3 regions of the Marinobacter sp. Arc7-DN-1 genome follow, and region 2 is predicted to be linked to each of the others. Evidence: riboswitches for the same ligand, from Rfam matches in the RefSeq annotation. Region 2 holds a riboswitch; each other region holds the start of a gene.
The links. Region 2 has a riboswitch for cobalamin ahead of D0851_RS08310 (ribonucleoside triphosphate reductase). Riboswitches for the same ligand answer to the same signal wherever they lie in the genome.
Positions count from the first base shown of each region.

Region 1: another riboswitch for cobalamin. It lies ahead of D0851_RS12690 (ribonucleoside-diphosphate reductase subunit alpha); the one in region 2 lies ahead of D0851_RS08310 (ribonucleoside triphosphate reductase).
Region 3: another riboswitch for cobalamin. It lies ahead of D0851_RS13750 (TonB-dependent receptor plug domain-containing protein); the one in region 2 lies ahead of D0851_RS08310 (ribonucleoside triphosphate reductase).

Region 1 covers NZ_CP031848.1:2,698,373-2,705,839, reverse strand. The annotation lists gene D0851_RS12690 (ribonucleoside-diphosphate reductase subunit alpha) at 1-2,013, opposite strand, end outside; cobalamin riboswitch at 2,155-2,364, opposite strand; gene D0851_RS12685 (DUF3047 domain-containing protein) at 2,592-3,212, shown strand; gene D0851_RS12680 (substrate-binding periplasmic protein) at 3,236-4,072, opposite strand; gene nhaB (sodium/proton antiporter NhaB) at 4,165-5,670, opposite strand; partial or broken gene D0851_RS12670 (acyl-CoA dehydrogenase family protein) at 5,942-6,172, opposite strand; gene glmS (glutamine--fructose-6-phosphate transaminase (isomerizing)) at 6,368-7,467, opposite strand, start outside.
Region 2 covers NZ_CP031848.1:1,750,447-1,757,913, reverse strand. The annotation lists gene D0851_RS08325 (TetR/AcrR family transcriptional regulator) at 1-244, opposite strand, end outside; gene D0851_RS08320 (4Fe-4S binding protein) at 490-1,923, shown strand; gene D0851_RS08315 (iron transporter) at 1,996-2,529, shown strand; cobalamin riboswitch at 2,690-2,893, shown strand; partial or broken gene D0851_RS08310 (ribonucleoside triphosphate reductase) at 3,041-4,753, shown strand; gene nrdD (anaerobic ribonucleoside-triphosphate reductase) at 4,843-4,989, shown strand; gene D0851_RS08300 (anaerobic ribonucleoside-triphosphate reductase activating protein) at 4,991-5,695, shown strand; gene D0851_RS08295 (DUF488 domain-containing protein) at 5,731-6,093, shown strand; gene D0851_RS08290 (methyl-accepting chemotaxis protein) at 6,210-7,319, shown strand; gene D0851_RS08285 (cytochrome P450) at 7,303-7,467, opposite strand, start outside.
Region 3 covers NZ_CP031848.1:2,929,052-2,936,518, reverse strand. The annotation lists gene D0851_RS13765 (ABC transporter ATP-binding protein) at 1-369, opposite strand, end outside; gene D0851_RS13760 (FecCD family ABC transporter permease) at 369-1,343, opposite strand; gene D0851_RS13755 (cobalamin-binding protein) at 1,330-2,214, opposite strand; gene D0851_RS13750 (TonB-dependent receptor plug domain-containing protein) at 2,245-4,086, opposite strand; cobalamin riboswitch at 4,222-4,445, opposite strand; gene D0851_RS13745 (putative nucleotidyltransferase substrate binding domain-containing protein) at 4,567-6,441, shown strand; gene D0851_RS13740 (3'-5' exonuclease) at 6,434-7,162, shown strand; gene msrB (peptide-methionine (R)-S-oxide reductase MsrB) at 7,239-7,467, opposite strand, start outside.

The DNA of each region.
Region 1 (7,467 bases), 950 kb from region 2:
TTCCATGGCGACATCGGCAAACTCCACTGCCTCGGGGCTGGAGTATGGCAGGCCCAGCTGGTAGAGCGCGTCCTGAAAACCCATCAGGCCAAGACCCACCGGGCGGTGCCTGAGGTTGGAATTGCGGGCCTGGGGTACGGCGTAGTAGTTGATGTCGATGACGTTATCGAGCATGCGCACGGCGGTGGTCACGGTGCGCTCCAGTCGCTGCACATCCAGCTCGCCGTTGGCGATGTGGGCGGCCAGGTTCACCGAGCCCAGATTGCACACGGCAATTTCATCAGCGCTGGTGTTCAGGGTGATTTCCGTGCACAGATTGGAGCTATGCACCACGCCCCGGTGCTGCTGGGGTGAACGCAGGTTGCAGGGGTCCTTGAAGGTGATCCAGGGGTGGCCAGTCTCGAACAGCACAGTGAGCATCTTGCGCCACAGTTGTTTGGCCGGGGTCTTCCTGAACAGGTTGATCTTGCCCTGCTCCGCCAGTGCCTCGTAATACTCATAGCGTTCACGGAAAGCATTGCCGTAAAGATCGTGCAGATCGGACACATCGCTGGGGGAGAACAGCGTCCAGTCGCGGTCTTCGCGCATGCGTTCGATCAGCAGGTCCGGTACCCAGTTGGCGGTGTTCATATCGTGGGTGCGGCGGCGTTCATCACCGGTGTTCTTGCGCAGCTCCAGGAATTCCTCAATGTCCAGGTGCCAGCTTTCCAGATAGGCGCACACCGCGCCCTTGCGCTTGCCGCCCTGGTTCACCGCCACGGCGGTGTCGTTCACCACTTTCAGGAAGGGCACCACGCCCTGGCTCTGACCGTTGGTGCCCTTGATGTGAGCGCCCAGCGCCCGCACCGGTGTCCAGTCGTTGCCCAGACCGCCGGCCCATTTGGAGAGCAGGGCGTTGTCGCGGATGGCGCCGTAGATGTCTTCGAGGTCGTCGCCGACAGTCGTCAGGTAGCAGGAAGACAGCTGGGAATGGCGGGTGCCGCTGTTGAACAGCGTCGGTGTGGAAGCCATGTAATCGAAACTGGACAGCAGCTTGTAGAACTCGATGGCGCGCGCATTCGGATCGTCTTCACGCAGGGCAAGGCCCATGGCCACCCGCATGAAGAATACCTGCGGCAGCTCAAGCCGGGCCTTGTTCCAGTGCAGGAAATACCGGTCGTACAGGGTTTGCAAACCAAGGAAACCGAACTGCAGGTCCCGCTCCGGTTTCAGGGCCGCGCCCAGGCGCTCCAGATCGTAGGCCGCCAGCGCTTCGTCCAGAAGCTCATAGCGAATACCGGCCTCAATGAATGCCGAGAGTGCCTGCGGGTAGATTTCCGCCAGCGGCCGGCTGATGGGCAGGTTCAGGGCGGCGGCATTCTCCAGTCTCAGCTGTTCCAGCAGCAAACGCGCAGTAACTACGCTGTAATCCGGCTCCTGCTCGATCCGGCTGCGGGCGGTCATGATCAGCGCGGAGAGTACGTCTTCCTCGGCGATGCCGTCATAAAGATTGGTGAGTGCATCGTCCACCAGGGAATCGCCATCAATGCCTTCGAGCCCGGTCGCCGCCTGCTCCACCTGGAGCTTCATCAGGCCAAGATCGAGGGCGGCGATCTCGCCGCTGGTTTTCTTCACGGTCAGGTGCGGGTGGGCCTCCACCGGGGCATGGCGGGCACGCTCGCGGGCGTGCTCTTCCCGATACAGCACATACGCCCTGGCCACTTTCTGTTCCTCGGCCCGCATCAGGGCCAGTTCCACCTGGTCCTGGATGTCTTCGATGTGCACTTTACCGCCGGCTTTCAGGCGCCGGCCAATGGCGTGGATAACCTGTTCGGTGACCCGGTGCACAGCATCGTTAATACGGGCAGAACCGGCGGCTTTGTCCCCTTCCACGGCCAGAAACGCCTTGGTGACGGCGACGCTGATCTTGGACAGATCAAAGCCAACGAGGGTGCCGTTGCGTTTGATGACCTGCAGGGATTGGGTATCGGCGTGTGAGGTTGACCGGGGTTCGGCCAGGGCAGAGGCGGACATGCTTTGTTCTCCTGAATACGCGTTGAGTTCCATAACCTTCGCGTAGGCAGGGGATCTGAGCAGCAGCACCGTAGGATTAGCGAATGCGTAATCCGACCTACGAGCCTGGCCTGGGTCCGATCTGCTCACCTTGAAACGCGAAGGTGCAGTGTTCTCCCAGGCAGGTCTTCGGACTCAGGGGCGTGAATCGTTCGATTCAGCCTTGCGTGGCGACTTCCCGGCTTGCGCCAGTGTCTGTGATGCCACGCTCGTTCCCCAATACCGCTGCGCGTCAGTTCCGGAGTCTCACCGGATTCCCGATACCAGGATGTAGGGATTGATCAGGCGCCAACCATGTTGGTTATGCGATGGTCACTACATATGGTATTTTGCCAAGGATGGAGACACTATATACAGGTAGCTTTTACAGAACAAGGCACTTTCCGGTAAAACATCTGTCTGCCTTCTTACTGTCTGAGCAGAGGAAAACCGTCATGCATTTAACCGGGTATTGCAAAACCTGGGCTCTGAGCCTCGTTTGTTTGTTGGCGTTTTCCCAGGCCGGTGCGCAGGAAGCAATCCTGACTCCGTTTTCTGAAATGCAGTCCCTTAACGACGGCTGGGAGCCTCTGGAGTTTCCCAAAATCGACCAGCTCACCCGCTATGAGTTGGTAACAGAGGATGGAGAACAGGTGGTGAAGGCCACCACCAGGGGCGGAGCTTCCGGCCTGATTGCCCGGGTGAATCTGGAACCGTCCGACTCGCTGGTTCTGCAATGGCGCTGGAAAGTCTCAAACGTTTTTGAACAGGGTGATGCCCGGGAAAAGTCGGGGGATGACTACCCCGCCCGAATCTATGTCGCCTTTGAATTTCAGCCTGAGAAGGCCGGCTTTTTCGAACGTGCCAAACGCAAAACCGTGGAGGTGCTGTTCGGAGAAACCCTACCGGGCAATGCCCTGAACTACATCTGGGCCAACACCTTGCCAGAGGGTGAGTTCGTGCCCAACCCCTACACGGAGAAGACCGTGATGGTCGCCGTCAATTCCGGCTCAAAACAGGTCGGTGAATGGGTCACGATTGAACGGGATATCATGGCCGATTATCGAAAGGCCTTTGGCGAGGCACCGCCACCGGTGGTGGGCATTGCCATCATGTCGGATTCGGACAACACCGGCGAAACCGCAACAGCCTGGTACGGTGATATCGTGCTCAATCCCTGATATATCCCTGTGCAAAGGGCCGTTTACCGAAGTTCCTCGGGGAACCCTGGTATCACATAACCTCCGGTAATTTCACGCACCGGGGGCACTTCGCCCTTCTCCACCAGTCGCAGGTAGGCATCATCAAAGTCGTCCCGCAGCAACGCTGCACGGGGATGTGCAAGCGAGAAAATCCACGCGGCATTGCGGGTGCGCACTTCCGATTCCCGGATAACACTATCCGAAGGCTCTGTCAGGATTTCCTGAACCGGTTGCCGGTAATCCAGGAGATAGTCACCCCGCTTGCGCTTCAGCATATCAACGGCCGATCGGTGGTTCGGCGCTTCGGTTACCCGTATGCCACCGTTCTGTTCCAGCCAGGCCAAAAGACCACCGTAGGTGTAGCCGCCAATCACGATCACCCGTTTGCCTTGAAGCAGATCAAAATGATCAAGGGCCGGGGTGCCTTCACGGTACCAGGCACTCAGTTGCACAGCCAACGGGCTGACCCAGCTCTCCAGGACATCGTCCACCAGGCGTGGAACCTCGGTCACACCGGGCCAGACATCGATCCTTCCGTTGCTCAGGTAAAGATACGTGCGACTCAGCGGCAAGTAGACAAATTCCGGCTTGTAGCCCGCCTCAACCGCCACTTTACGGGTAAGTTCGATGAAGCTGCCTGCCGGTGCGCCGTCGTCGGTTTGATAGGTAATGGGCGGAAACTCGACATAAGCCACGCGAAGGGTTTTTGCGCCCGGGCCAGACTGGGCGGTGGCGCTTGTTGATAACAGAGCGGCTACCAACAGGATAACGAGCCGGGCGACATGAAAGAGCCCGGGCGTCAGGAAGACAAACAAGTGAAGTGAAAAGCTGCTGCGCATGGAATCCGGAAATGTCGGGTCTGTTTAAGCAAAGATTAACAGACCCGACCAAATCTACACTGACACTGCCCGCAAAAAAACCGGGAAGATTGTCAAATATAGTTAATTACCATGTACAGGCCGACTCCGCCCATCACCAGTGTGTAGGGAAACGCCATGATGACCATCTTGCCATAGGATAAACGCACCAGCGGAGCAATGGCGGATGTCAGCAGAAACAGGAACGCGGCCTGGCCATTCGGTGTAGCAACACTTGGTAGATTGGTGCCTGTGTTGATGGCAACCGCCAGCTTCTGGAAGTGCTCATAGCTGATAGCACCGGCATCCAGGGCCTGCTTGACCTCACTGATGTAAACCGTCGCTACAAACACGTTATCGCTGATCATCGAGAGAATGCCGTTGGCGATGAAGAACATGCCGGGCTGCTGGTTGGCCGGCAACGAGAGCACGTAATCAATGATCGGCTTGAACAGGTGCTGTTCGTGAATTACAGCCACCACGGCGAAGAAAACCACCAGCAGAGAGGTGAAAGGCAGCGATTCCTGGAACGCCCTGCCGATCTGGTGCTCGTCGGTAACGCCGGTAAACGAGGTAATCAGGATAATCACCAGCAAGCCAATCAGGCCCACCTCGGCCAGATGAAACGCCAGCCCCACCACCAGGATCAGCGCGGCCAGGGCCTGAACCCACAGGGCGGCCTGGTCTGCCTTGGTCCGTTTGGCGCGCTCGTTATCGGCAAACTCCTCCAGCACCCGGCGAACGGGTTTTGGCAGCCGTCCGCCGTAACCAAACCAGCGCAGCTTCTCCAGGGCCCAGCAGGTGAACAGACCCGCCGCCAGTACCGGCAAACTGACCGGCGCCACGCGCAGGAAGAAGGTCGCAAAATCCCAGCCCACCACTTTCGCGATCAGCAGGTTCTGGGGCTCGCCCACCATGGTCGCCACGCCACCCAAGGCGGTGCCGATGGCACCATGCATCAGCAGGCTGCGCAGGAAAGCGCGGAAATTTTCCAGGTCCTCCCGGTGCAGCTCGATCACTTCTTCGTCGCTGTTGGCATTGTGGTCGGCGTGTTGATAGCCCTTGCCGGAAGCCACCTTGTGATAAACAGCATAGAAACCCACGGCGACCGAGATAATAACGGCGGTTACCGTCAAGGCATCCAGAAAAGCCGACAACAACGCGGCCGCACCGCAAAACAGCAGCGACAGCGCCGATTTGGACCGCACACCCACCAGGATCTGGGTGAAGGTCACCAGCAACAGCTCCTTCATGAAATAGATCCCCGCCACCATGAACATCAGCAACAGGATCACCGGGAAGTTGGTCAGCACCTCCAGATACACTGCATCCGGGTTAGTCAGCCCGATCAGCAGGGCCTCCACAGCCAGCAGGCCACCGGGCAACAGCGGATAGCACTTCAGGGCCATGGCCAGAGTGAAGATGAACTCGGCAATCAAAAGCCAGCCCGCCGCTCCGGGCCCAAGCACATACATCACAATCGGGTTGGCAATGAGAAACAGCAGGATCACCTGCTTGTACCAGACAGGCGCCTTGCCAAGGAAGTTGTAGGTAAAGCCGGAGATAACAGTCGTGGGCATTGCGAAAATCTTCTGAGAGAACGGGTTGTCGGTATTGTGTGGCAGAGCGTCGACATCTTCCTTGATATTTATGTACCGGGGTATGGTCCAAAGGTACATTGTTTGACCGTATTTGGTCTTAATAACAACAAGAAGGTGAGGTGGGTCTAACCACTACGGATTTTTTTCGTAATATTACTTAACTAAAGTAATAAGAGCGACCGCATTTTAACCGATTCCCGGCGCAATGCGGTCGCTTTGCGAAAAAAATAACAAAATAACAAAACTGGTGTCAGAAGAACGCCTGGATCCCGGTCTGGGCCCGGCCCAGAATCAGGGCATGGACATCGTGGGTGCCCTCATAGGTGTTCACCACCTCCAGATTCACCAGATGACGTGCCACACCGTATTCATCGCTGATACCGTTGCCACCGAGCATGTCCCGGGCCAGGCGGGCAACATCCAGAGCCTTGCCACAGGAGTTGCGCTTCATGATCGAGGTAATCTCTACGGCAGCGGCGCCCAACGCACCCCAAGAAATACCATAGCGGGCAATCATACCGCCCGGATCGGAACCGTGATCCGGCTCAGTCAGACCGAAACGAGTGTTTTGACGATGTTTCCACAGGGAGGCTTCTCAAGGAATGCTCTGAGGAGGCCGCGGATCTGCCCGACTGACGCGTCGGGAGTTGGCTCCTCTTGCCTGACCAATGGCGGTTTATTCTACCGTCACACTTTTGGCCAGATTTCGAGGCTGGTCCACATCCGTGCCCTTGAGCACCGCCACATGATAGGACAGCAGCTGCAGCGGAACCGTATAAACGATCGGGGCAGTAATCGGATGCACTGAAGGAAGCTGCATCACATGGATGCCCTCTTCCGGCTTCACGTCCGCCTTTTTATCGGCAAACACGAATAACTCACCACCCCGGGCGCGGACTTCTTCCAGGTTGGATTTGAGCTTTTCCACCAGGTCGTTGTTCGGCGCTACGGTGACGACCGGCATCTCACTGTCTACCAGAGCCAGGGGGCCATGCTTGAGCTCACCGGCCGGGTAGGCCTCGGCGTGGATGTAGGAAATTTCCTTCAGCTTCAGGGCACCTTCCAGGGCAACCGGGAACTGGGAACCACGACCCAGGAAAAGGCTGTGGTGTTTGTCCATAAACGCCTTGGACATCTCGGCAATCTCGCCATCCAGGGCCAGCACATCACTCACCTGGCCGGGCAGCAGGTGGATCGCCTCCACGATCTCTGTCTCCTGGTCTTCAGGCAGGCCGTTGTGGCGGGCCAGTGCCAGGGTAAAGATCAGCAATGCCGTCAGCTGGGTGGTGAAGGCCTTGGTGGAGGCAACGCCGATTTCCGGCCCGGCCTGGGTCATGATCACCAGGTCCGATTCCCGCACCAGGGAACTGCCGGGTACGTTGCAGATCGCCAGGGCGGCACGGAAACCGGCTTTCTTGGCCTGACGCAGGGCGGCCAGGGTGTCGGCGGTCTCACCGGACTGGGAAATGCACAGGAACAGGGTGTCCTGCTGGATCACATGCTTGCGGTAGCGGAACTCGGAAGCCACCTCTACAGAGCAGGGCACGCCGGCCAACTCCTCAATCCAGTAGCGGGCCACCATTCCGGCGTGGTAGCTGGTGCCGCAGGCAATGATCTGGACATGACGAACGTTTTCGAGCAGATTCGCCGCATCGGTACCCAGGGCCTGTTCCAGTACCCGGGTGTTGGTTACCCGGCCTTCCATGGTGGCCTTGATGACCCTGGGCTGCTCGTAGATTTCCTTGAGCATGAAGTGGCGGTATTCGCCCTTGTCGG
Region 2 (7,467 bases):
TGAATACCCGTTGGGTAAGCTGCTCGGCAACCCAGCCCGCCACCGATTCCCACAGGCTGTTCTTGTTGGGGAAGTGCTTGAACAGGGCGCCCTGGGATAGCCCGACTTCATCGGCAATACGGGCAGTCGTCAGAGTAGAGGGGTCTTGCTCGCCGCACAGGTGCACCACCGCTTCAATAGTGGAGGACTGGCGTTGCTCGGTACTCTGATAATCGCGCTTGGGGGGCGGCTGCTTGTCTGGCATGGTTTGGCCCAAAGAAAGTAATCAATTACTTTATTCTCGACGGCAGGCTGCCAACATGCAAGCCCAAAATTGGCCCCGATGCTGAGCTGCCGCTGAAGTAACCTCGCCGGTTGGTTGAAAACGAGGTGCCCGTCAATTTTCCACCCGGCTCATGGAGATGAGACCAAAGACTGGGGTTTGATAAGAATCATTATCATTAGGTTTTTTCTGTTGTAAAGTTGGTGTGGTTCATCAGGGGTAACGCTATGAATGCCATTCCCATAAAAGACATCAGTGAAACCTCAGCGCCAACGCGTTTTGTTGGGGGTTCTGATCGTGCTTCAAAGCATCCCGGTGTAGAACGCATTCTCTCCCGTCTGGGTCCTTGGTTGCCCTGGGTGCATGTGGTCATGTTCCTGGTATTCCTGGCTGTGCTGGTCGTCCCTGTGTATCTGCCGGAGTCAGCAGAACAGGCAACCTTTCTGGATGATGGCCGGGTGCTGGCAAACTATCTGCTGTGGGGTGTGTGGTTCCCTCTGGTGTTTTTCTCGGTGGTGATTACCGGAAGAAGCTGGTGCGGTTTTCTGTGCCCGATGGGGGCCGCGTCGGAACTGGCCAACCGCCATGGACTGAAAATGCAGACACCGGCATGGGTTCGCTGGCCGGGCACGCCCATCCTCAGCTTTATCATTATCACCCTGTTGGGCCAGACCACCGGTGTACGTGACCACCCGGAGGCGACTCTGGAAATCTTCGGCGGCACCTTCGTAATGGCCGTCATCGTCGGTTGGCTCTGGGGGCGCAACAAGCGGGTATGGTGCCGGCACCTGTGCCCCATAGGGTTATTACTGGGGGTATTTGCCCGCCTGGGTGCGGTGCAGCTTTGCCCGCGAAAGTGGAAGTCCGGACCGGACGAACTCACTGACAAAACCATTTGCCCTACCTATATCGACTTGCCCCGTAAACGGGCTACTCGCCATTGCATCGAATGCCTGCGCTGTATTCTGCCCGGCCATACAGCGGGCCTGGCGGTGTCTTTCCGCAGGCCGGGTCAGGAACTGGAATCCATTCGTCATCATGCCCCGGATGGTTGGGAAATCCTGTTTATCTTTCTGGGTGCCGGTGTGGCTCTGGGTGGCTTCTTATGGCTGGTGCTGCCATTTTACAGCGACTGGCGGCAAGTGGCAGGTACCTGGTTTATCGAACAGGGCCAGTACTGGATTGGTAAGCCTGGGCCGGCCTGGCTGATGAGTGTGCATCCGGAGCGCCGGGAAGTCTTTCGCTGGCTCGATTTCTTCATGATCGCCGGCACCATGGTCGCGGTCATGGCATTGTCTGCTCTGGTGCTGAGTGTGGCATGTCTGGCGAGTGCCGGGCTGGCCAGGTTGCAGGGCGGTACCGCAAGCCTGTTTCAGGCCTTCGTCCAGATTGGTTACAGCCAGGCCCCCGTGGCGCTGATGGCTCTGATGATCGGCCTCGCCACCGAGCTGTTCACCCCCTTTCTGCGCCTGGGTATGACCGCCGTGCAGGTCAGTAATGCGAAAGCCGCAATGATTTTTCTCGGCTGGGTCTGGAGTGTTTGGCTGGCCTGGCGAATTCTGCAGGGCCTGGGTGTTGGCCGTGGCCGCTGGCTGGCGCTGTTACCGAGTGCGGCGGGCAGCAGTGCCATGGCTGCCGCCTGGTGGATGGCGGTGCTCTGAGATCTACCGCATTCCGGCAAGTTCCCGATCAAAAAAGAAGATGTGAAACCACCCTAAAAGAGGAGTAAGGCTATGAAAACAAGCACTCGCGCATTCACTGCTGCTGCCATGTTGACCGGCAGCCTGGTGCTTGCCGGCCACGCTATTGCTGGCGAAGTGGTGGTCGGTGAGCCCGTAGAGAAGCATGGCATGGAAATCGGCGCGGTGTACCTGCAGCCGGTGATGATGACACCGGAACTGCCGGGCATGGGTGAAAAGGATATCCATCTGGAAGCGGATATCGCCGCACTGCCTGGTAACAATAACGGTGCCGGTGCCTGGGTTCCTTATCTGGGAATTACCTTCACGCTGACCAAAGATGGTTCGGATTGGTCCAGAACCGGCGCTTTCATGCCGATGGTGGCCTCTGATGGACCGCACTACGGTGCCAACATCAAGCTGGACGGCCCGGGCAAATACCATGTGGTTTATCACATTGATCCGCCCCCCTATCAGGGATTTTATCGCCATAAGGACAAAGAAACCGGTGTCGGCAAATGGTGGGTTCCGTTCGATGTGGAGTGGGATTTTGCCTACGTGGGTACCGGCAAGAAAGGTGGTTACTGATTAATTGAAGGCCTCCAGCCAGCTTGTCCGTTACCGGGCTGGCTGGTGTTGCCGCCGCCTTTCCTCTGTTTCCCAATCCCTCGCTCATTCTCTCCCTTTGTTCGATTTTTAAGAAGTAAACGAGATAAATTTTCTTGGTTGAATTTTTCTGCATTAATATATATAGTAATTGTGTCCTGGTAAGCCACAATATGTTGTGTTTGTGGCAAGGAATCCGGTGAGACTCCGGAACTGACGCGCAGCGGTATTGGGGAACAACCGTGGCATGATGACACTGGCGCAAGCCGGGAAGTCGCCACGCAAGGCCGAACCGGAAGGTTCACGCCCCTGAGTCCGAAGACCTGCCAGGGCAACATGCACTGCACCTTCGCGACTCAGGGTGAACAGTTGGTCAAGCCCCGGGTCTGGTTGCCCGTGTGTGATCTCCTGTATACGCGAAGGTTCTACAGACCTGATGCGATTCCAGGAGGAGCACATGCCCGCCACGACCACCTCAGAAGCTGCCGATCCATCCTTGCTGGATATCTCGGCCACCGTTAGTGAATACCTTCATCGCAGCGACTGGCGGGTAAACGCCAACGCCAATCAGGGCTACTCCCTCGGCGGTCTGATTCTGAATACCGCCGGCAAGGTGATTGCCAACTACTGGCTGAACGAGGTTTACACCCCGGAAATCGGCCAGGCCCACCGTGATGCCGATCTGCACATTCATGACCTCGATATGCTCAGTGGTTACTGTGCCGGCTGGTCCTTGCGAACTCTGCTGCATGAGGGGCTCAACGGTGTGCCGGGCAAAGTGGAAGCCGGGCCTCCCAGGCACTTGTCCAGCGCCATCGGCCAGATGGTGAACTTTCTCGGCACCCTGCAAAACGAATGGGCAGGGGCCCAAGCCTTCAGCTCCTTCGACACCTACCTTGCGCCGTATATCCGTAAGGACAACCTGAGCTATGAAGCGGTTCGCCAGTGTGTCCAGGAGTTTGTCTACAACCTGAACGTACCCTCCCGCTGGGGCACCCAGACTCCCTTCACCAACATCACCCTGGACTGGGTGTGCCCGGAAGACCTGCGTGGACAGATCCCGGTGATTGCCGGTGTGGAAATGCCCTTCAGTTATGGCGACCTGCAGGCCGAAATGGACATTATCAACCAGGCCTATATTGAAGTGATGACCGCTGGTGACAGCATGGGCCGGGTATTCACCTTTCCCATTCCCACTTACAACATCACCCGGGATTTTGACTGGGAGTCGGACAATGCCCTGCGACTGTTTGAAATGACCGCCCGCTACGGCCTGCCGTATTTTCAGAACTTCCTGAATTCAGACCTGGAGCCCAACATGGTCCGTTCCATGTGCTGTCGCCTGCAGCTGGACCTGCGCGAGCTGCTCAAACGCGGTAATGGCCTGTTCGGTTCCGCCGAGCAAACCGGCTCTCTGGGTGTCGTTACCGTAAACTGCGCTCGCCTTGGATATCTCTACAAGGGGCAAAAGAGCGCGCTGCTTGCCCGGTTGGATAAGCTGATGGGCCTGGCCCGGGATAGCCTGGAAACCAAGCGCAGGGTGATTGACCAGTTGATGGCAGAGGGTCTGTTCCCTTACACCAAACGCTACCTGGGGACCCTGAGAAACCACTTCTCCACCATTGGGGTGAATGGATTGAACGAGATGGTCCGCAATTACACGGATGACCGGGAAGACATCACCAGCGAGTCAGGCCGGGCGCTTGCTCTGGACGTTCTTGACCACGTTCGCGAACGCATGAAGGCCTACCAGAAAGAAACCGGCAACCTCTACAACCTGGAGGCCACGCCAGCCGAAGGCACCACCTACCGGTTTGCCAGGGAGGACCAGAAACGTTTTACCGGTATCCTGCAGGCAGGCATACCCGATGCTTCCTACTACACCAATTCCAGTCAGCTCCCAGTGGGTTATACGGATGACCCCTTCGAGGCTCTGGACCTTCAGGATGAGCTGCAAACCCGCTACACCGGTGGCACCGTACTACATCTGTATATGCGCGAGCGCGTCATCGATGCTGCCACCTGCGGTCGGTTTGTACAACGGGTGCTGGAGAATTACCGATTGCCGTATATCACAGTAACGCCCACCTTCTCGGTTTGCCCAGTGCACGGTTACCTCAATGGCGAGCACAAATTCTGTCCGAAATGCGATGAACTGCTGATGGCAGAGCAAGCGTTACCCCAGAAGCCAGAGGCTGTGGCCTGATTTCCGGGGCAGGGCTCCGGTAAAACCGGGGGTGGCTGCTGCAACAGCCACCCCCGGAACTTTCCCAAGACGAGTAAAAGGAGATTAGCATGGAAAACCAGAAGCTTGCCGATGACAGCCAACGCCAGCGTTGTGAAGTATGGACACGGGTAATGGGTTATCACCGCCCGGTGTCTGCCTTCAACAAGGGCAAGCAGTCCGAACACCGTGAACGCACTCACTTCCGGGAGCGTTGAAATGACCGCGGATAACCTGGTGATCGGGGGCATGGCTGCCTTCTCCACCGTCGATTATCCACAACACCTGGCGGCAACCCTGTTTCTTCAGGGTTGCCCCTGGCGTTGCCATTATTGCCATAACCCTCACCTCATACCACTGAAGACCGATGATGAGAAAGTTACCTGGCAGCAGGTAAAGCATCATCTTGAGGGCCGGCAAGGCTTGCTGGATGCGGTGGTGTTCAGCGGTGGCGAACCGACCATCCAGAAAGCCCTGCTGCCCGCCCTTAAGCAGACCCGCGAGATGAGTTTTCGCAACGGCCTGCATACCGGAGCCCCCCACCTTGACCTGCTAAAACCACTCCTGCCCTGGCTGGACTGGGTAGGGCTGGATATCAAAGCCATGCCTTCTGACTACGAAGCAGTAACCACGAGTCGCTACTCCGGCCCGGAAAGCTGGGCCGCTATTGAGGCGTTGCAAAAAGCCAATGTGGATTTTGAGTGCCGGATGACCTGGCATGGCGGGTTGCATGGTCCGGAGCAGATTATGGGGGTGGGTCAGTGCCTGGCTGACCGCGGTGTTGATAGATTTGCCGTACAGGTCGCTCGCAGCGATCAGATGCTGAATGAGCAGATCGGCACTGGGTGCATATCCCGAAATGATAGAGACACGGTCAGGCTGGCCCTCACCCCGATTTTTGCAAGCATGGAACTCCGGGAGTAGGCTCGGGGATATTACGTTCACATAACGAGGGAACAATGGACATCCGGCTGAAACGTGCCTACGAGGCCCCCGCACGCTCAGACGGTCCGCGAGTGCTTGTGGATCGTATTTGGCCTCGAGGGGTTGCCAAAGAAGATGCCGACATTGCCCACTGGTTGAAAGGGCTGGCACCGTCCACCGGGCTACGGAAGTGGTTCGGCCACGATTCGGATAAATGGCCAGAATTCCGGGAACGATACCTCAGGGAGTTGGCCACGGATGAGGCCGGGGAGGAGCTTGAGAAACTCAAAAACCTGCTTGAAGAGCACAACCGCATTACTCTGGTGTTTGCGGCGAAAGATACCGGGCATAACAATGCGGTAGCGCTGCGGGACTTCATTCTGAATAATCAACTTTGAAGCAGGCGCCGCGCCACTGGTCTTGCTGGTGGTTGTTACAAATCCGTACAGTTGCCTCCAAAAAGATGGATATAATATGCATTAAATATGTATTAAATTAAGAAGCTGGAGTTTTTATGACTTTTTGGCCGTCCACAAAGCGCGCAGAGTTGCTTGAAGGGGAGTTGTCGGCATTGAAGGAGGCCTACGGACAGATCAGTGAGCAGAAGAGGGTGCTTGAGAGCCGTCTGGAGGCAGAAACCGATGCTCTGGAGCAAACCCAGGCTGAGCTCAAGCTCAGTCACCGACTGATGTCTGGCCTCGGTCAGTTTGGCTCATCCCTTTCCGAGCTCAAGGGGTCTTTCAGTGAGTTATCGGATCTGCTGGGCTCTCGTAGAAGTGAAGCTTTGAAAACCCGGGATGAATCCAGTCGGGTGCGAGATGGTATGGCGCTATTGATACAGCAACTGGGCGGCGCCCGGGAGCGAGTGCTCAATTCCGCTGGCCAGATTGAGGCGCTGGAATCGGAAACCGGCAGTATTAATACACTAGTGGATGTGATTGATGGAGTCTCTGATCAGACCTCTCTGCTGGCTTTAAACGCCAGTATCGAAGCCGCCCGTGCCGGCGAGCATGGCCGGGGGTTCAGTGTAGTGGCTACCGAAGTGCGTAATCTTGCGTTCCGGGCCGGAGAAGCCACCCGGGAAATTGACGATGCCATCAGCCGGATTCGTGCCAAGACCACCTCGGTTTCAGCCGCCAGTAAGGCCAGCAGTGAAGAAATGGAAAAACTGGCGGCAGAGGCGGAATCGGCACGGGATCGCCTGCTGTCTCTGATCGACCTGGCTGACACGTCGTCAACTGCTTTAGGTAATGCTGCTCTGTTGTCAGAAATTGAACTGGCGAATCTTGAAGAGCTGGAAATCAAACTGACAGTCTACCAGGTTCTGGCCGGGCTTTCGGACAGGCGGGCCGACAGCCTGCCATCCGAAAGCGAATGCCGCCTGGGGCAGTGGTACTATCAGGGGGATGGCAATGAGCAATACGCCGGCCGGATGGATTTCCGGGCTATTGAAGAGCCTCACCGGCTGGTGCATGTTTATGCTATTGAAGCCGTGAAAGCACACCATGAAAACCGGCCCGAAGATGCACTGCAGGCGCTGGAGGCCATGGAGACCAACAATCTTGATGTTATGACGCGGCTGCGCCGGTTGGTGTCGGGTGCAGCCCTTATCGCTTTTCAATGAGCATCGGTAGGTAACTGAAGCCTCCGGTCGGGAAAACGGCCCGCTCAGGCTGCTTGCCGGGGGCAGGTTTCAGGGTGTCGACACTGGAAAGAAATTCCTCCACCAGAACCCTGAGCTCCATCCTTGCCAGAGGTGCCCCCGGGCAAAC
Region 3 (7,467 bases), 1.2 Mb from region 2:
TGCCTGCTCTGCAATTGCCAGGTCTTCGCCACGCTCCATCTGCCAGGGTGACAACCAGGGATGGCGCCCGATCAGGGCGGTTTCCAGCACCGTGGCCGGGAAACCGTCCTGCCGGTCCTGGAACACCAGGCCCATCTGTTGCGAAACCAGTTTGCGCCGGATTTCCGTCAGCGGTTTGTCATCCAGAGAGAGTTCGCCGCTGCGGGGCTCCCGGAGACCCGCCAGTGTATGCAGCAGTGTGGTTTTGCCCACGCCGTTGGGGCCAAGAACGCCCCAGACCTGGCCCGGCTGCAAGGACAGATTCAGGGGCACACCCGGGGCGCGTCCGGGAATGTCGATGATCAATTCTTCGGTGGTCAATATTGCCATTATCGACTCCGGTAGAGCAGGTACAGGAAGGTCGGCACCCCAATCAGCGCCGTGATCACGCCCACCGGCAACTGTTCCGGCGCGATCACCACCCGGGCCAGCGTGTCCGCCAAAACCAGCAACGTACCGCCCGCCAGCGCGCAGGCGGGCAGAATCAGCCGCTGATCATTGCCCAACGCCAGCCGGAGCATATGGGGCACCACCAGGCCGACAAAACCAACGGCCCCTGCCATGGTCACGGCGGTCGCCGTCAGCAGACTGGCCATCAGATAAATCAACCACTCCAGTGGCCGGACCGAAACCCCCAGAGCCGCGGCCTGCAATGAGCCCCGGGCCAGAACATTCAGTGCCCGCCCGAGCGGAAACACCAGCAGGCAGACCAGAACCAGAATAACCAGACCCGGCCAGGCCGTGGTGGCGTGGGAAAGGTCCCCCATCAGCCAGTAAAGCATGCCGGGCAGCCGGCTGGCCGGTGTCATGGACAGGATCAGGGTAATGACAGCACCCCAGCCGGCGGCCACCACCACACCGGTAAGCAGGAGACGGGAGGGTGTCCAGCTTCCGCTGCCATGGGCGAGACCAAAGACCAGCAGGGTCGCCAGCATGGCACCGGCAAAGGCCGAACCGGAAACCAGGTAACCGGCGGCTCCGGCCAGCATGGCCAGCAAGGCACCGACGGCAGCACCCCCGGACAATCCGAGCACATAGGGGTCTGCAAGCGGATTGCGCAGCAGTACCTGCATCAACGCTCCGGCCACTGCCAGTAAACCTCCGGTGGCGAACGCGCTCAGCGTACGGGGCAGCCTCAGATCAAGAATCAGGGTTTGCTGCAGTTCACTGCCGCTGCCGGCCAGCACCCGCAAGGTGTCCTCAATACCGATGGCGCTGCTGCCAATGCTGACCGACAAAAAGCCCGCCACCAGGCTCGCCAGCACCAGGACCAGCATGGGTTTCAGGGGACTAGAGATTGGCACGGGCCTGCTCCAGGGTCTGGCACAGGTGTCTGGCGCCTTCTGCCATGCGAAGCGTGGGTCGCGCCAGCAGATCGGGCGGTTCCAGGAACAGGTTGCCGGCTGCCGCCGCCGCAAGGCCCGGGAACTGGCGCCATGCTGCCAGCCACCCTTCGTTCTCCGCCGACCCGGCGGTGACAATCGCCTCCGGATTGGCCTCCAGAACCGCCTCCCGGCTGACCCGGGGCACCAGTCTCGGCAACTGGCCGAATACATTGGTTCCCCCACACAGCGTGATGGCCTTGCTGATCAACTCCTCCTGGTTCACGGTCATCAGTGGCTGGTCCCATATCTGGTAAAACACCCTGACGGGCCTGGCACCGGCAAAACGGTCCTCCAGTGTCGCGATTTCCTTTCGGAAGGATTCCGCGCGGGCCTCACCAACAGCCGGTGAGCCGGTCAGTAACGCGAGCGCCTCAACCGCCGTGGCGATATCATCGAACGCCCGCGGGGCAAGCCAGAATACGGAAACGCCAAGCTCTGACAGCCGTTCCAGCTGGCTGCGGGAGTTGCCATCCACCCAGGCCACCACCAGGTCCGGTGCCATCGAGACGATGGCCTCCAGATCCAGCCGGCTACTGTCGCCTACCTGCGGTAACTGCACCGCTTCTGCCGGATAGTCGCTCCAGGCACTCACCGCCACCACCTTCCCGCCGGCACCGGCGGAGAACAGCAGTTCGGTGGCGCCCGGTGACAGCGAGACAACCCGCCGGGCGGGATCAGCCAGGCACACCTCATGGCCGAGCGCGTCGCGAGCACACGGGCCGCCTGCCTGCGCCGACAAGGACGCAGGCAGAACCAGGACAAACAGTGCGGCGAGCCCGAGATGCCTCATCAAGACAGAAAGCCTTTCCGATCAATAAAGTTACTGCTGAAAATCATAGCGCACCGAGGCCATGAAGGTCCGGCCAGCGGCCAGATAGTCGAAAGGTTCGAAGGTCACGCTGTCATTGCCCCGACTGGTGGCATAGCGGCGGTCCAGCAGATTGTCGACCTTGAGTGACGCCGACCAGCCCGGCTGAAAGTTCCAGGCTGTTCTTATATCGACTGTGCCGTACCCGGGCAGAAGGCTGGTGTTGGCTGCATCATTATAGCGGTCACTCTCGGCGATGAAGCTGGCACCGACAGACCATTGCGCAAACAGGCGATCAACGTCGAGACGCACATTCTTTTCGGCACGGCGCGGCAGGCGGGCACCGCTATCCCGATTTTCGGTGTCCGCGTAGGTTACGGCTGCTGCCAGGTTCCAGTCCGCGGTTTCAATACCCGAGGAAACTTCGATACCGCGGATCCGGGCCGTCTCTACGTTTTCCATTGTGCCCTCAAACGTTACCGGGTCAGAGACAAAGGTAATGAGGTCTTTCACATCGTTCTGATAGAGCGCAATGTCCCAGTACCAGTGGTCATAACGCCCCGTAAAACCGGCCTCGATCATCTGGCCTTCTTCCGCATCAAGGTCGGGATTACCGGTGTAGAATGGTACTGTCAGATAAAGATCATTGAAGGTTGGAGCCCGGAACGAAGTGGCATAGCTGAGGCGCAAACGATGGGCCCGGTCCAGTTGGTGGCCAAGGGCCACACCCCCCGTCTCATCCTTGCCGTAGGCTTCGTTGTCATCAAGGCGAAGGCTGAGCATCAGGTCTGTCGCATCGAAGTTCAGGCGTCCCTGACCAAATACCGCGCTGTTCGACCGGCTGTTTTCGAGGAAGTCGCTACTGCCGTCCACTTCGTCGATCACCACCTCCGAGCCAAGAACCAGTTCGTGGACGCCGGCAGTCAACGTGTTTTCCCAGCGCGCAGAGCGGGACAGGGTGTCGAAGGTGCTCGGAAAACTCCCGAAGGTGTCCTGTTCATCCCTGGCCTCTGAGAACTGAATCCGGGTGCGCCAGTAGTCACTGGCAACCGCCTCCAGATACAGCCCCATGGCACGGATCAGGAAATCGGTATCACCACCTTCAAACTCGGTATTGCCCTCGGACTGGAACACCGTCAGCCCGGCACCGCCGCCCTGGCGAAACTCGTGGCTGATCTTTGCCAGCCCGCCGGCATTGCGAAACCCCTTATCCTCGCCACCGGCCCGCAAGCTAGTGCCCTCGGTATCGGAATAAACCCCGCCGGCCAGAAACGCCGACTGCCCTTCCCTTCCGGCCACGCCGGCCGTGGTTTCAAGCGTCTCGTGGGAGCCACCGGACAGTTCCGCCCAGCCCTGGCGGCCCGCTTCTGGCTCGAGGGTAAACGCCTGGATAACACCGCCCACCGCATCCGCCCCATACAGGGAGCTTTTCGCACCGCGTACAAGCTCGACCCGCTCCATCAGCTCCGGCGGCAGGAACTGCCAGGGCGGGATGCCGGCGGTGGCTGAGCGCAGGCGGATACCGTCCAGCAGCAGAACCGTACCGGAACTGCCGGCACCGCGCAGGAATACGCTGGTGGTCTTGCCATAGCTGCCATCGGAAACCACATTAACACCTGGCTGGGCGTCCAGCAGATCCCGGAATTCGGCTGGTTGCTGGCGACGGATGTCGTCTTTTTCGATGACCGTCACCGACGACAGGCTTTCACCCACGGTTTTCGGACCAAGGGTTGCCGTGACGATGATCGGATCAAGGGCTTCGGTGTCATTGTCATTCTGGCCCAACGCAAGGACAGGCAGGGTTAACAGCGACGTTGCCGTCACCAGGGCAGGGAAGGAAGGTTTCACAGTCATTATTCGTGGCTCCGCACCGCGCGCACCCGCGCAGGAATCTGGGTTTTGTTGCGGAACGGGAAAGCAGGGGGCGGGCGGTCATCGGGTGGCAGGAAAGCGGAACCGGACTATCACCCACCCAGGTCGCCCACCGCAACATCGGGTGTTTTTCCAGGCCGGTCTCCGGGCTGGCAGGCGGAACCGAGGTTCCCGGGCAATCACCTTCCCATGCCATGACGACACAGTGGCGCATCAGATTGCCGTTATCCTGCTTACCGTTGCGGGGGCAGCATCGGACTTGCGCTGGCAATGCCAGGCTCACCGATTTCCCGTTTCACCCGTCGCGCTGTGCGACGGACACCTGAAAAAAGTACCGGAAGGCTAGCAACACCGACGAAAGCGGTCAATGAGATCCGTCAAATGTCGACATGGCCGCTGCTTCCTACCACTGCTATATTGCTTATCTCAGATTGATTTTCCTCCGTCAAAACAGGGAGTTTTATGCAGGCCGAGCTTATCGACATCCGCAATCACATGGCGCAGTACCCGCCGTTTGACGAGCTGCCCGAGGAGCTGCTCGACAGGGTGGTTGGCGGCATTGAGGTGGTGTATTTCAAGGCCGGCACCCAGATCCTGGAGTTCGGTGAGCAGAACACCTGGCTTTGCTATGTGCGCAGCGGGGCCGTGGAGATCTATCGGCGCACCGGCGAGCTGTATAACCGGATCGGCGAAGGAGAGATATTCGGCCAGTTTGGCCTGCTGATGCGCAAGAAGGTGCGGTTTCCGGCGAAGGCCCTCGAAGACACGCTGATCTACAAGATCCCCGGTGAAACCTTCCACTACCTGTGGGAAAACGATGAGAATTTTGCCGATTTCGTGGAAATCGAGGACCGCAGCCGCCTGCGATCCGCCCTTTCCCGGCGGGAAAAGTCGAACCAACTGATGACCTCAAAAGTCACCCGCCTGATTGCCCGGGAACCGGTCTCGGCGCCCTGCACGGTCCGGCTCCAGGAAGCCGCCCGGATCATGACGGACAATGGCGTTTCCGCCCTGCTACTGATGGACGAGGAAGGTGAAAAGCCGTTGCTAAAGGGCATTATTACCGACCGCGACCTTCGCACCCGTGCGCTCAGCGAAGCCCTGCCCTCGGAGACACCCATCAGTGACATCATGTCGGAGGACCTGATCACCATCCGCTCGAACGCCTTCATCTTCGAAGCCATGCTCACCATGCTTCACAACAATGTGCACCACCTCCCCGTGATGGATCGGGACGAGGTGCGGGGCGTGATCGCCCTGTCCGACATTGTGAAATACGAGAGCCAGAGCAGCCTTTACCTGGTCAGCAATATCTACCATCAGCAGGATGTTAAAGGCCTGAGGAAGATCAGCCGGGATGTGCGCGACAGTTTCGTGCGGATGGTAAACGAAGACGCCAATTCCCACATGATCGGCAGTGCCATGGCCGGAATCGGGCGCAGCTTTACCCAGAGGCTGCTTGAGCTGGGCGAGGAAAAACTCGGCCCGCCCCCGGTTCCCTACTGTTTCATGGCCCTGGGTTCCATGGCCCGTGATGAGCAACTGGTAGTGACGGACCAGGACAACGCCATGATCCTGGACGACGGGTTTGTTCCCGAACAGCACGATGAGTATTTCCTGGCGCTGGCGAAATTTGTCAGTGACGGACTGGCCGAATGCGGATACACCTACTGCACCGGCGATATCATGGCCACCAACCAGAAGTGGCGGCAGCCGCTGCGGGTGTGGAAAGGCTACTTCACCGACTGGATTGACAACCCGAAGGCCCAGGCCCTGCTCAACAGCAACATCTTCTTCGATCTGGACGGCATCTATGGCCAGACCGAATTTGCCGAGCAGCTGAAAACCCTGGTGGCCGACAAGGCCAGCAACAGCCAGCGGTTCCTGTCACTCCTGGCCCGCAACGCCCTGAACCGGACACCGCCCATCGGCTTTTTCCGCACCTTTGTGCTGGAAGAGGACGGCAAACAGCAGAAAACCTTCAACCTCAAACGCCGGGGCACCGCTCCGCTGTCGGACCTGATCCGGGTCCACGCCCTGGCCTGCGGCTCCCGGGCCCAGAATTCCTTCGAGCGGCTGAAAGCCATCGGCAATACCAAGCTGCTGCTGGACGATGATCTCGGCAACCTTCGGGACGCCCTGGAATTCATTTCGATTGTCCGGATACGACACCAGGCCCTGGCCATTGAGGCGGGGCGGGAGCCGGACAACAATGTCCGGCCGGAAGACCTGTCACCCTTTGAGCGCAGCCACCTCAAGGATGCCTTCCAGGTGGTCAGTAATGCCCAGAAATTCCTGAAATTCCGGTACAACACCCAGGTGACCCGCAATGTCTGATGACTCGCGGGCTGAACACTCCCTCACCAGCCTGCCATGGCCGGAGCAGTATCAGGCCATGGCCGACCAGAGTAAGTCACCGCTTCTGAAAGCTTTTTACGAGAGCGGATGCGTATCGCCCGATACGCCGCTGTCAGAGGTTCCGTTGGTGGCTGTCGACTTTGAGACCACAGGCCTCGATGCCAACCAGAACTCGATTGTCAGTATCGGTCTGGTGCCCTTCACGCTGGACGGGATCCGGTTGGCCGAGGCCAGGCACTGGATCGTGCGCCCGAAACTGCCCCTGCACCAGACCTCCATTGCCATCCACGGCATCACCCACAGCGATATCGACAAGGCACCGGATCTGGAAGACATTCTTGAGGATCTGTTTGCCTGCCTGAGTGGCCGTGTCCCTGTTGTCCACTACCGGAATATCGAACGACCGTTCCTGGATGTGGCGCTGAAGTGGCGGCTTGGTGAAGGCATCCGCTTTCCGGTCCTCGACACCATGGCCATTGAGGCCCACCTGCACCCGAACCGCCAACCTACCATGTGGCAGCGATTCCTGGGGAAATGTCCGGTATCGATCAGGTTAGCGGACAGCAGGCTGCGTTATGGGCTGCCCCATTACGCGGCCCACAACGCGCTGATCGATGCCATTGCCACGGCGGAGTTGTTGCAGGCCCAGGTGTTGCATCACTTCAGCCGGCAAACGGCGATTGGCGATCTCTGGCTGTAGCCTTATTGTCGGATTACGCTGCGCCAATCCAACCTTCCCAGATGCCCCAATCCCGCCGCCTGGGCGTCCGGCCCGGCTACTGACTGGCCATATCGGCCTTGGGTTGGACCTCGTTGATCCATTCGCCATAACCCGCCGAAGCCATGTCCTCCAGGGGAATGAACTTCATGGCAGCGGAATTCATGCAATAGCGCAGTCCCGTGGGGGCCGGGCCATCGTTGAACACATGGCCCAGGTGGGAGTCCGCGTAGCGGCTGCGAATTTCCGTCCGGCTCGTGAAGAATGAGCTGTCATCCCGCTCAACC